DNA from 2 places in the Micromonospora sp. NBC_00389 genome. Region 2 is predicted to be linked to the other one. Evidence: riboswitches for the same ligand, from Rfam matches in the RefSeq annotation. Region 2 holds a riboswitch; the other holds the start of a gene.
What was found. A riboswitch is a leader RNA that binds a small molecule or an ion and turns the genes downstream of it on or off. The one in region 2 is predicted to bind cyclic di-AMP.

Region 1 (4,991 bases), 3.9 Mb from region 2:
GCGGGCGAGCGCGGGACGGACCTGGTGCTCGAGGTGGCCGACGGCGACGCGGCGGCCGCCGCCCTCTACGAGCGCACCGGGTGGCGGCGCACCGGCACCAGCACGGCATCGTGGACCGCCCCCGACGGCAGCGCGGTGTCGATGCACCACTACACGTTGTCACGCGACGCGACGCCGGAGCGTTAGGGCACCGCGACACCGCCTGGCCGCGCCGTCGCGTTCGCCCAGCTCACTGTGGTGATCATCCGCGCCATGCGAACATATGTACGTGTCGTCCGGGGCCAGCATCCTGCACGCCGACCTGGACGCCTTCTACGCGTCGGTCGAGCAGCGCGACGACCCGCGCCTGCGGGGGCGGCCGGTGATCGTCGGTGGCGGCGTGGTGCTCGCCGCCAGCTACGAGGCGAAGGCGCGAGGCGTACGCAGCGCGATGGGCGGCCAGCAGGCGCGCCGGCTGTGCCCGGACGCGATCGTGGTGCCGCCCCGGATGTCGGCGTACACGGCGGCCAGCCGGGCCGTGTTCGAGATCTTCCGAGAGACCACCCCACTGGTCGAGGGGCTCTCCATCGACGAGGCGTTCCTGGACGTCGGCGGCCTGCGCCGGCTGGCCGGGCCGCCGGCCGACATCGCCGAGCGGCTGCGCCGGGAGGTCCGCGAGCGGATCCACCTGCCGATCACGGTGGGCGTGGCCCGGACGAAGTTCCTGGCGAAGGTGGCCAGCGGGGTGGCGAAGCCGGACGGGCTGCTGGTCGTCGCGCCCGACGCCGAGCTGGCGTTCCTGCACCCGCTGCCGGTGGAACGGCTCTGGGGCGTCGGCCCGATCACCGCCGCGAAGCTGCGGGAACGACGGATCCGTACCGTCGGGGAGGTGGCCCGGCTCGGCGAGGCGGCGCTGGTGTCACTGCTCGGCGCCGGTGCCGGTCGACACCTGCACGCCCTCGCGCACAACCGCGACCCCCGGGCGGTCCAGGTCGGCCGTCGGCGCGGCTCGATGGGCGCGCAGCACGCGCTGAGCCGTACGCCGCACGCGCCGGCAGAGCTGGACGCCATCCTGGCCGGCCTGGTCGACCGGGTCACCCGGCGAATGCGGGCGGCCGGACGGTCCGGGCGCACGGTGGTGCTGCGGCTGCGCTTCGGCGACTACACGCGGGCCACCCGTTCGCACACCGTAGGCAAGGCGACGGCGGACACCACCCCGCTGCTCGCCGCCGCGCGGGCGCTGCTGCGAGCCGCACTGCCCGAGATCGACCGGCGGGGCGTCACACTGATCGGCGTCTCGGTGGGCAACCTGGACGACAACCCGGTCCAGCCCGAGCTGCCGTTCCACCGCGACCCGGGGGCGGAGTTGGACGCTGCGGTGGACGCTGTCCGCGACCGGTTCGGGTCGACGGCGCTGACCCGAGCGGTGCTGCTCGGCCGGGAGCCGGGCGTCGAGATGCCCCTGCTGCCGGACTGACCGAAGGGCGGTCGGCCTGCGATCAGAGACACATCGCAGCAGGTCGGCGGTTTAGCGGCCGGCTGATGGGGTGACTCTTGAGAGGAACAGCCTGACAGGGGGGACCACCATGCCCGACGACACCAGCAACCGTCCGAGCCGCCACGAGCAGCGTCCCGGCGACGTGACCGACCCGCTGCTCTGGCAGCTCGCGGTCGACGTGCTCAGCGCACACGAGCCGGACGAGGACGGCGCCTGCGGCAACCTGCTCTGCGCCGGCCAGCCGTGGCCGTGCGCCGCTCGCAGGAACGCTGAACAGTCGCTCCAGCTGTCCCGTGGTGCGACAGACGCACCGGCCACAGCCTCTGCCGAGCGGGGCGAGGATGGCACCGCAGACGCTGACTGGTCGGCGACGGACGCTCCGGCCCCGCGCCGCGCCTGGTCGGCCGGCTCGCGTCCAGGGGCGTCCGCCTCGGCCGCCTGACGACCACCTGCCGGGGCGCCCCTCCTCGACACACGCCTGCGGGCGCTCAACCGAACTCCGGTCGAGCGCCCGCAGGCTCGTGCGTCAGAGGCTGAGCCGTTGACCCGGGAAGATCAGACCCGCGTCGGCGCCGATCAGCTGTCGGTTGCCCTCGTACAGGGCCTGCCAGCCGCCGGCCACCCGGTGGGTCTGGGCGATCTCCGACAGCGTGTCGCCCGGCTTGACCAGGTACGTCTCGCCGCCCGTCGTCGGCGCGGTGCGCTGGTGGTTGCGGGTCGCCGGCTGCTCGCCGCGCGACGACCGCTCCTGCGGCTTGGTGGTCTTCGTCGACGACTTGCCGGTGGACTTCGTCGACGACTTCCCGGTCGACTTCGTGGCGGAGCCGCCCGACGAGCCGCCCTTCTTGCCGCAGGTCGGCCAGGCACCGATGCCCTGCCCGTCGAGCACCTTCTCGGCGACGGCGATCTGCTCACCACGGCTGGCCAGGTCGGCGCGGGCGGCGTACTTCTTGCCGCCGTAACCGGCCCAGGTGCTCTGCGAGAACTGCAACCCGCCGTAGTAGCCGTTGCCGGTGTTGATGTGCCAGTTGCCGCTGGACTCGCACTGGGCGATCGCGTCCCAGTTGACCGCGGCCTGGGCCGGGGCTGCCGGCCCGAAGAGGGCGACGGCCCCGGTGACCGCGCCGACGGCCAGCGTGCCGACGGCGACGCGGCGGGTGGTGACCCGTCGGTGACGGGGCGTGTATTCAGATGTCATGTGAGCTTCCTCCACGCCGACGAGGTGAGCTGTCGGGTTCGGGCCGAGGAGCCCGGCCGCGCGGTGGCGGCTTCACCCCGAGGTGACGTGCACCGAGGAACCTGGGTCCCCCGCTCCTGCCTGGATGACTGGCCGGCCGACCGGCGGCAGGATTTGGCGTACCGGTGGCGGTGTCCGCATCGGCGAACCTGACCGACGTTAGGCACCGTCGGTGACGATCGCCCACCCCCTGTGAACTTCTTCACCGGGGCACGCGGGGCGGTCCACGCAGCGGTTGCGGGCGACCGGAGACTGTGCAGTGACCATCATGGACCGTTTCCGACCAGGTCGTTGTCTCAGGCGACGTGGCGGAGCGCGGGAGTGTTCGCCCGCTGGGAGCGCGGGTAGCGGGCCACCGTGCGGCCCGGCCGGCGGAGCCCGTTGATCGGGCGGCCCGCCGGCCGGACGGGTCAACCGGTCAGAGGGTGCGGGCCAGCCGGTCGGCGAGCGCCCGGGTGAACCGGGCCGGGTCGGCCAGCTCGCCGCCCTCGGCGAGCACCGCCAGGCCGTACAGCAACTCGGCGGTCTCGGTGAGAGCAGCGGAGTCGCCGCCCTGCTCGTGCGCCTTGCGCAGCCCAGCGACCAGGGCGTGACCGGGATTGATCTCCAAGATCCGCTTCGTGGACGGGATCTCGTGTCCCATGGCCCGGTACATCTTCTCCAGGGTCGGGGTGAGATCGTGCGCGTCGCCGACGACGCAGGCCGGTGAGGTGGTCAGCCGGGACGACAGGCGGACCTCCCGGACGCTCTCGGCCAGCGTGGTGCCCAGCCAGTCGAGCAGTGCGGCGAACTCCTGTCGCTGCTGCTCACGCTCGGCCTCGGCCTGCTGCTTCTCCTCGTCGGTGTCCAGGTCGACCTCGCCCTTGGCGATCGAGCGCAGCGGGCGGCCGTCGTACTCGCCGACCCGCTCGACCCACACCTCGTCGACCTGGTCGGTGAGCAGCAGCACCTCGTGGCCCTTGGCCCGGAACGCCTCCAGGTGCGGGGAGTTCTCGATGGTGGCCCGGGAGTCGCCGGTGGCGTACCAGATGTCGTTCTGGCCGTCCTTCATCCGTGCGACGTAGCCGGCCAGGTCGGTGGGCTCGGCCGGGTCGTGAGTGGAGGCCACCGACAGGATCTCCAGCAGGGTGTCGCGGTTGTCGGTGTCGTCGATCAGCCCTTCCTTGACCACCGCGCCGAACTCGGTCCAGAAGGTGCGGTAGCGCTCGGGGTGGTTGACCTTGAGGTCCCGGACGGTGGCGAGGACCTTGCGGACCAGCCGGCGGCGGACGATCTGGATCTGCCGGTCCTGCTGGAGGATCTCCCGGGAGATGTTCAGCGACAGGTCGTGCGCGTCGACCACACCCTTGACGAAGCGCAGGTAGGTGGGGACCAGCGCCTCGCAGTCGTCCATGATGAACACGCGCTTGACGTAGAGCTGGACACCGCGGCGGCCCTGCGGGGCGAACAGGTCCAGCGGGGCGTGGCTGGGCAGGAACAGCAGCGCCTCGTACTCGAAGGTGCCCTCGCCCTTCATGTGCACGACCTCGAGCGGGTCGGCCCAGTCGTGGCTGACGTGCTTGTAGAACTCGTGGTACTCGGCAGCGTCGACCTCGTCGCGGGACCGCGCCCAGAGCGCCTTCATCGAGTTGAGGGTCTGCACCTCGCTGGTGGCGTCCGCGCCGTCGGCGCCGGGCCGCTCGACACTCATCCGGATCGGCCACGCGATGAAGTCGGAGTACCGCTTCACGATCTCCCGGATGGTCCACTCGGCGGTGTAGTCGTGCAGGTTGTCCTCGGTGTCGGCCGGCTTGAGGTGCAGCGTCACCGTGGTGCCCTGCGGCGCCTCGTCGACCGTCTCGATCGAGTACGTGCCCTCGCCGGCGGACTCCCACCGGGTGCCGCCGGTCTCGCCGGCCTTGCGGGTCAGCAGGGTGACCCTGTCGGCGACCATGAACGCGGCGTAGAAGCCGACGCCGAACTGGCCGATCAGGTCCTGCGAGGCGCGGGCGTCGGCGGACTCGCGCAGCTGGCGCAGCAGCTCGGCGGTGCCGGACTTGGCGATCGTGCCGATCAGCCCGACCACCTCGTCGCGGGTCATCCCGATGCCGTTGTCGCGCACCGTCAGGGTGCGGGCGTCCCGGTCGACCTCGATTGCCACGTGCAGGTCGTCGGTGTCGGCGGTGAGGTCCTTGTCGACCATCGTCGTCAGCCGCAGCTTGTCCAGCGCGTCGGACGCGTTCGAGATGAGTTCCCGCAGGAAGACGTCCTTGTTCGAATAGATCGAGTGGACCACCA
Region 2 (4,991 bases):
TCGGGCCGCGGCCCGAGGGACGGCGGTCAGGACGGGTGGGTGGCTGCTGAGGCGGGCGTCTCGGCGAAGAGCGCGAGCAGATCGCCGACCTGACGGTCTGCTTCGGCGGGGTGCCGGAACCGGCCGGCCGGGTTGAGGGTGTACTCGTTGCGCCGGCCGACCCGGGTGCGGTGCAGGTAGCCGCCGGCCTCCAGGTCCGCGACGATCGCCTGTGCGGCCCGCTCGGTCACGCCGACCTCGGCCGCCACGTCGCGCAGCCGGGCGGTGGGGTCGCGGGCGATGGCCAGCAGGACGTGTCCGTGGTTGGTGAGGAACGTCCAGTTCCGGCCGCTGCCGGTGTCGCCCGCCGCCGTGCTCGCCATCGTGGGTCCGCCTCTCCGGTTGTCCGCCCTGGCCTCGGTGGCACCTCCGAAGGGCCGGCCCAGGGCCAACGTATGAAATCTAACTCACGCATATCTTGACGCATCTTGTGGTGCGTGTGACCGTGGAGCCCGAGCCAGCGCCCGCCGCCGGCCCGGCTGAAGAGCCATTTGAGCAGGTCAAACGCGTGAGACGAGGTGCGGGATGAGTAGTCCCGGTACACCCGGCGGTAAGCCGGGTCCGCAGCGGGCCACCGACCGGGCGCCGGCGCTCACCGAGCCGGCCCGGGCGTACGCCGAGCTGGCCGCCGGCAACCGGCGCTTCGTCAGCGGCGCCCCGCGCCACCCCAACCAGGACGCCGGGCACCGGGCGGCGGTCGCCGACGGACAGCACCCGTTCGCGGTGATCGTCGGCTGCTCCGACTCCCGACTGGCCGCCGAGATCATCTTTGACCGAGGGCTGGGCGACCTCTTCGTGGTCCGCACGGCCGGGCACACGACCGGCCCGGAGGTGCTGGGCAGCGTGGAGTACGCGGTGACCGTGCTCGGCACTCCGCTGGTGGTGGTGCTCGGCCACGGCTCCTGCGGTGCGGTCCAGGCGGCCCGGGAGGCGGCCGCCACCGGCACCCCGCCCCGGGGGCACCTGCGTGCCGTGGTCGACGCCGTGCTGCCCAGCCTGCGTCGCGCCGAGGCCGAGGGGGTGGACGACATCGACGGCATCGTCGACATTCACATCGCGCAGACCGTCGAGGCGCTGCTCGGCCAGTCGCCCGTGCTGGCAGCCGAGGTGGCGCAGGGGCGCTGCGCGGTGGTGGGGGTGTCGTACCGGCTCGCCGCCGGCGTGGTGCGCCCGGTGGCCGCCGTACCGGCTACCGCCACGGCGCTCGACGTACCGACCGGGCCCAGCACGGCGGCCGGCCCGACCGCGCCCGCCGCCGCCTGACGAGACGAGGGCCGCCCCGCGACGCGGGACGGCCCTTCGACGGGTGGACATGCGGTCAGAGCATCGACATGTGTACGTGGTCGGTGTGGTTCGACGGCCCGCTGTACGACTTCCAGCCGGTCGCCGGGAACCAGATCTGTCGGTTCCAGATCACGTAGTAGATACCGAGCCGGTCGGCGTTGCGGATGAGGAACGCGGCCACGTTGTTGCCGTACGTCCGGGTGTCCTCGTTGTGCCACGGGCTGAAGCCGCTCTTCTGCAACGACCAGTCGCAGGCGCGGCCCTTCGGGTGCTCCCACGGCCCGCCGGAGCGGTAGCAGCCGACGAACCGGTTGAAGCCGGCCCGCTTGACCTCCTTGTACGCGTGCAGCGTGCGCGGGGTGACGCAGCCGGAGGTGGTGGGGTCGTTCTCGCTGCACGACTCGGACTTCCAGTCACCGTCGGCGGTCCGGTTGGGGCCGATCCGGGCGACCGGCGAGGTCGCCGACACCAGGCCGCCGGTGAAGCCCTTCCCACCGACCAGCGCGAGTGCCTTGTCGGCGTCGCGCTTCTCCTTCGCCATCAGGGCGGTCTGCTTCTGCTGCTCGCGGACCTCCGCGTCGAGGGCCAGCTTGGCCTGCTCGGCGCGGGACTTCACCGTGTTGACCTCGGAGAGCTTCTTCTCGTTGACCATGTTCATCTCGTCGAGCACCGCGGCGCGCTGGACGAACGAGTCGGGGGCGTCGCTCTCCAACAGCATCGCGATCGCGCCGATCCGGCCGCTCCGGTACGACTGGGCGGCGATCTGCCCGACCTGGGGGGCCAGCTTCTCCAACTCCGCGTTGGCCCGGTCGACCTCCGCCGCCAGCTCAATCTGCCGCTTCTTGGACTTGTCCAACTTGGACTTGGCGGCAGAGTAGTCGCGGTTGGCCTTCTCGATCACGTCGTTGAGCAGCGCGGGCTCGCCGTCCTCCTCGTGCCCGGACGGTGTGGGGGTCGTCGGGGCGGCGTGCGCCGGGAGGGGGCCGGCGAGCACGGTCAGTGCGGCGATCACGGCCACCACGGGTGTCAACCAGCGGCGTAGGGGTGCCGTCACAATATTCCCTTCCGTCGACCGCCGACCGGGTTAGCTGACGGGTTCGGGGCGGAAGTGGCCCCTACCGCTGACGCGGATTCACCCCACGTGCCTGGGTCCCCGGCTCGCCAGCTGGCGATTGGGCGGTGGCACCGCAGGCGCTGCGTCGCGCCTTCAGCGGTAACCGGCAGCGAGGTTACCCGAGAGTCGACCGGCTGAGCTACGTCCAGATGCCGACTAAAAGCGTCATTTCGCCATGGCGCTGAGTGACCAGTGACGCGGTTCTCAGGGCGGATGCCCCACCTCGTCACGCTGAGGAGTGTCACCATGCCGTCTCCGTGCTCCTGTCCGGCTCGTGCCACCGGTCGGTGGCGGTGGTTGGGGGTGTGGCCCGCGCCGGATCGGGTCCGGTTGGGTCGGGTCGACCCGTGCGCGGTGAGCTGAGTGCGGCCAGTGCCTCCGCGCGGTCCGGCCTGGGTCGCTCGGCGGGCGGCTCGGCACCCGACCGGCCGGCTGCGGTCACCACGGCGGCCAGTCCGGTGGTCAGCGGTACGGCGGCGATGAGGCCGAGCGTGGCGACCGCGCTGCGGACGATCTCCTGCGCGAGGAACTCGCTGGTCAGGATCTGCCCGAGCGGCCGCGAGTCGGCGGTGAGCAGGAGCAGTAGCGGCAGTGAGGCGCCCGCGTACGCCAGCACGATGGTGTTGACGGTGGAGGCGATGTGCGCCCGGCCGACTCGGGTGGCCGCCCGGTAGAGCTGCAACCGGGTCAGCCCGGGGTTGGCGTTCGCCAGCTCGGTGACGGTGGCCGCCTGGGTGACCGTCACGTCGTCGAGGACCCCGAGCGAGCCGATGATGATCCCGGCGAGCAGCAGGCCGTGCAGGTCCACGTTGGCCTGGAACATCGACAGCGTGGTGGCGTCCTCGCTCCCGAAGCCGGTGAGGTGGGTGGCGGCGGTGGCGATGGTGGCGAGCACGCCGGTCAACACCAGGCTGCCCAGGGTGCCGAGCACCGCGACCGAGGTCTGCGCGGTGACCCCGTGCGTCAGGTAGAGCACCACGAACATGATCAGGGCGGCGCCGACCACCGCCACCAGCAGCGGTGATCGGCCAGCGCCGATCCCCGGGAGCACGAAGGTGAGCAGGATGGCGAAGCTGGCGGCCAGCCCGGCCAGCGCGGCCAGGCCCCGCCACCGGCCGAACGCGACGATCGCGGCGGCGAAGACCACCGCCAGCCAGACCAACGGCGTGCCGCGCTGGTGCTCCGCGATGTTCCAGCTGCTGGCGACGGGATCGGCCGGATCGGTCAGCTCGACCAGGATGACCTCGTCACCGACCTCGACCCGGGGTGCGCCGGGTCCGTCCGGCACCGGCGTCTGGACCTGCTGGCCGGCAGCCGGCCCGTCGGCCACCCGGACGTCCACGGTGCCGCACAGCCCGGCCCCGGCGTCCGGCGTGCCCTCGGGACTCGGTGCGGCCGGCGGGCACGGCTCGGTCACCACCCGGGTCACCGTGCCGTGGTAGCGCGGCACGTCCGTGCCCCCGGCGGTCTGCGGCGACCCGTCGCGTGGCCAGAGCACCACCGCGGCGAGCACGGTGGCGACGAAGAGCGGTACCACGGTCGCGATGAGGATCCGTCGTACCCGGGGCGGGGCGGACGGAGTGGAACGGCTGTGGTCGGAACCCAATGCGAGACTCCCAACGATCCGGTGCGGGGTACGTGCCGGCGGGCCGGTCGGTTCACCGCCGCTGCGGGAATGCGGCGACGGGCATGACGAATCGCTGGGTGGCGACATGACGGCTACGGACGGTGAGTGCTCGGCACGGTCGACCGGAGGCGACGCCACATCGTGGCGGCGTCGGCGCCCGACTGCGTAGCGAGGTCCGGAGGGCCATCGTGGGAAATGCTAGCCAGCCCGACCCGCGGACGCAGGTTGTGGCGGGGTGTCGCGCGGTCGAACCGCCCGCACGGCGGTGACCGGACCGGCATGTTGGAGTCATGTCCGCTCCGTCACAGCCCGAGCCCGACCGTCCCGGCAGTCACCAGCAGCACGCCGGGTCCGCCGGGCCGAAGCAGCATGACGAGCACGCCGGGCATGACAAGCACGCCGGGCACGACCCGGCGATGTTCCGCCGTCGGTTCTGGGTCTGCCTGGTGCTCACCGTCCCGGTGGTGCTGACGAGCGACCTGGTGCTGGACCGGCTCGGCCTCCGGCTGGACGTACCGGGGCGCTCCTGGGTCGGGCCGGTGCTCGGCTCGGTCGTGTTCTGGTGGGGTGGCTGGCCGTTCCTGGTCGGTGCGGTCCGCGAGGTGCGGGACCGGGCGCCGGGCATGATGCTGCTGGTCGCGATGGCGATAACCGTCGCCTACACCGCGTCGCTGGCCACCAGCCTGGGAGCCTTCGACCTGGACTTCTGGTGGGAGCTGGCCGCGCTGGTCACCATCATGCTGCTCGGGCACTGGCAGGAGATGAAGGCCATCGGGCAGGCCCGGGGCGCACTCGCGGCGCTGGCCGCACTGCTGCCCGACGAGGCCGAGCGGGTGACGGCGGACGGGCGGGTCGAGGCGGTGTCGGTGGCCGAGCTGCGGATCGGCGATGTGGTGCTGGTCCGGCCCGGGGGCCGAGTACCGGCGG

Region 1: it holds a riboswitch for cyclic di-AMP, as region 2 does, so the genes downstream of both, OG470_RS28980 (LysM peptidoglycan-binding domain-containing protein) here and OG470_RS09955 (coiled-coil domain-containing protein) in region 2, are expected to answer to the same signal.

The regions. Positions count from the first base shown of each region.
Region 1 covers NZ_CP107947.1:6,099,782-6,104,772, forward strand. The annotation lists gene OG470_RS28965 (GNAT family N-acetyltransferase) at 1-186, shown strand, start outside; gene dinB (DNA polymerase IV) at 269-1,456, shown strand; gene OG470_RS28975 (hypothetical protein) at 1,566-1,919, shown strand; gene OG470_RS28980 (LysM peptidoglycan-binding domain-containing protein) at 2,004-2,675, opposite strand; cyclic di-AMP (ydaO/yuaA leader) riboswitch at 2,676-2,844, opposite strand; gene htpG (molecular chaperone HtpG) at 3,133-4,991, opposite strand, start outside.
Region 2 covers NZ_CP107947.1:2,083,814-2,088,804, forward strand. The annotation lists gene OG470_RS09945 (helix-turn-helix transcriptional regulator) at 27-362, opposite strand; gene OG470_RS09950 (carbonic anhydrase) at 565-1,302, shown strand; gene OG470_RS09955 (coiled-coil domain-containing protein) at 1,358-2,377, opposite strand; cyclic di-AMP (ydaO/yuaA leader) riboswitch at 2,381-2,512, opposite strand; gene OG470_RS09960 (YibE/F family protein) at 2,679-4,043, opposite strand; gene OG470_RS09965 (copper-translocating P-type ATPase) at 4,355-4,991, shown strand, end outside.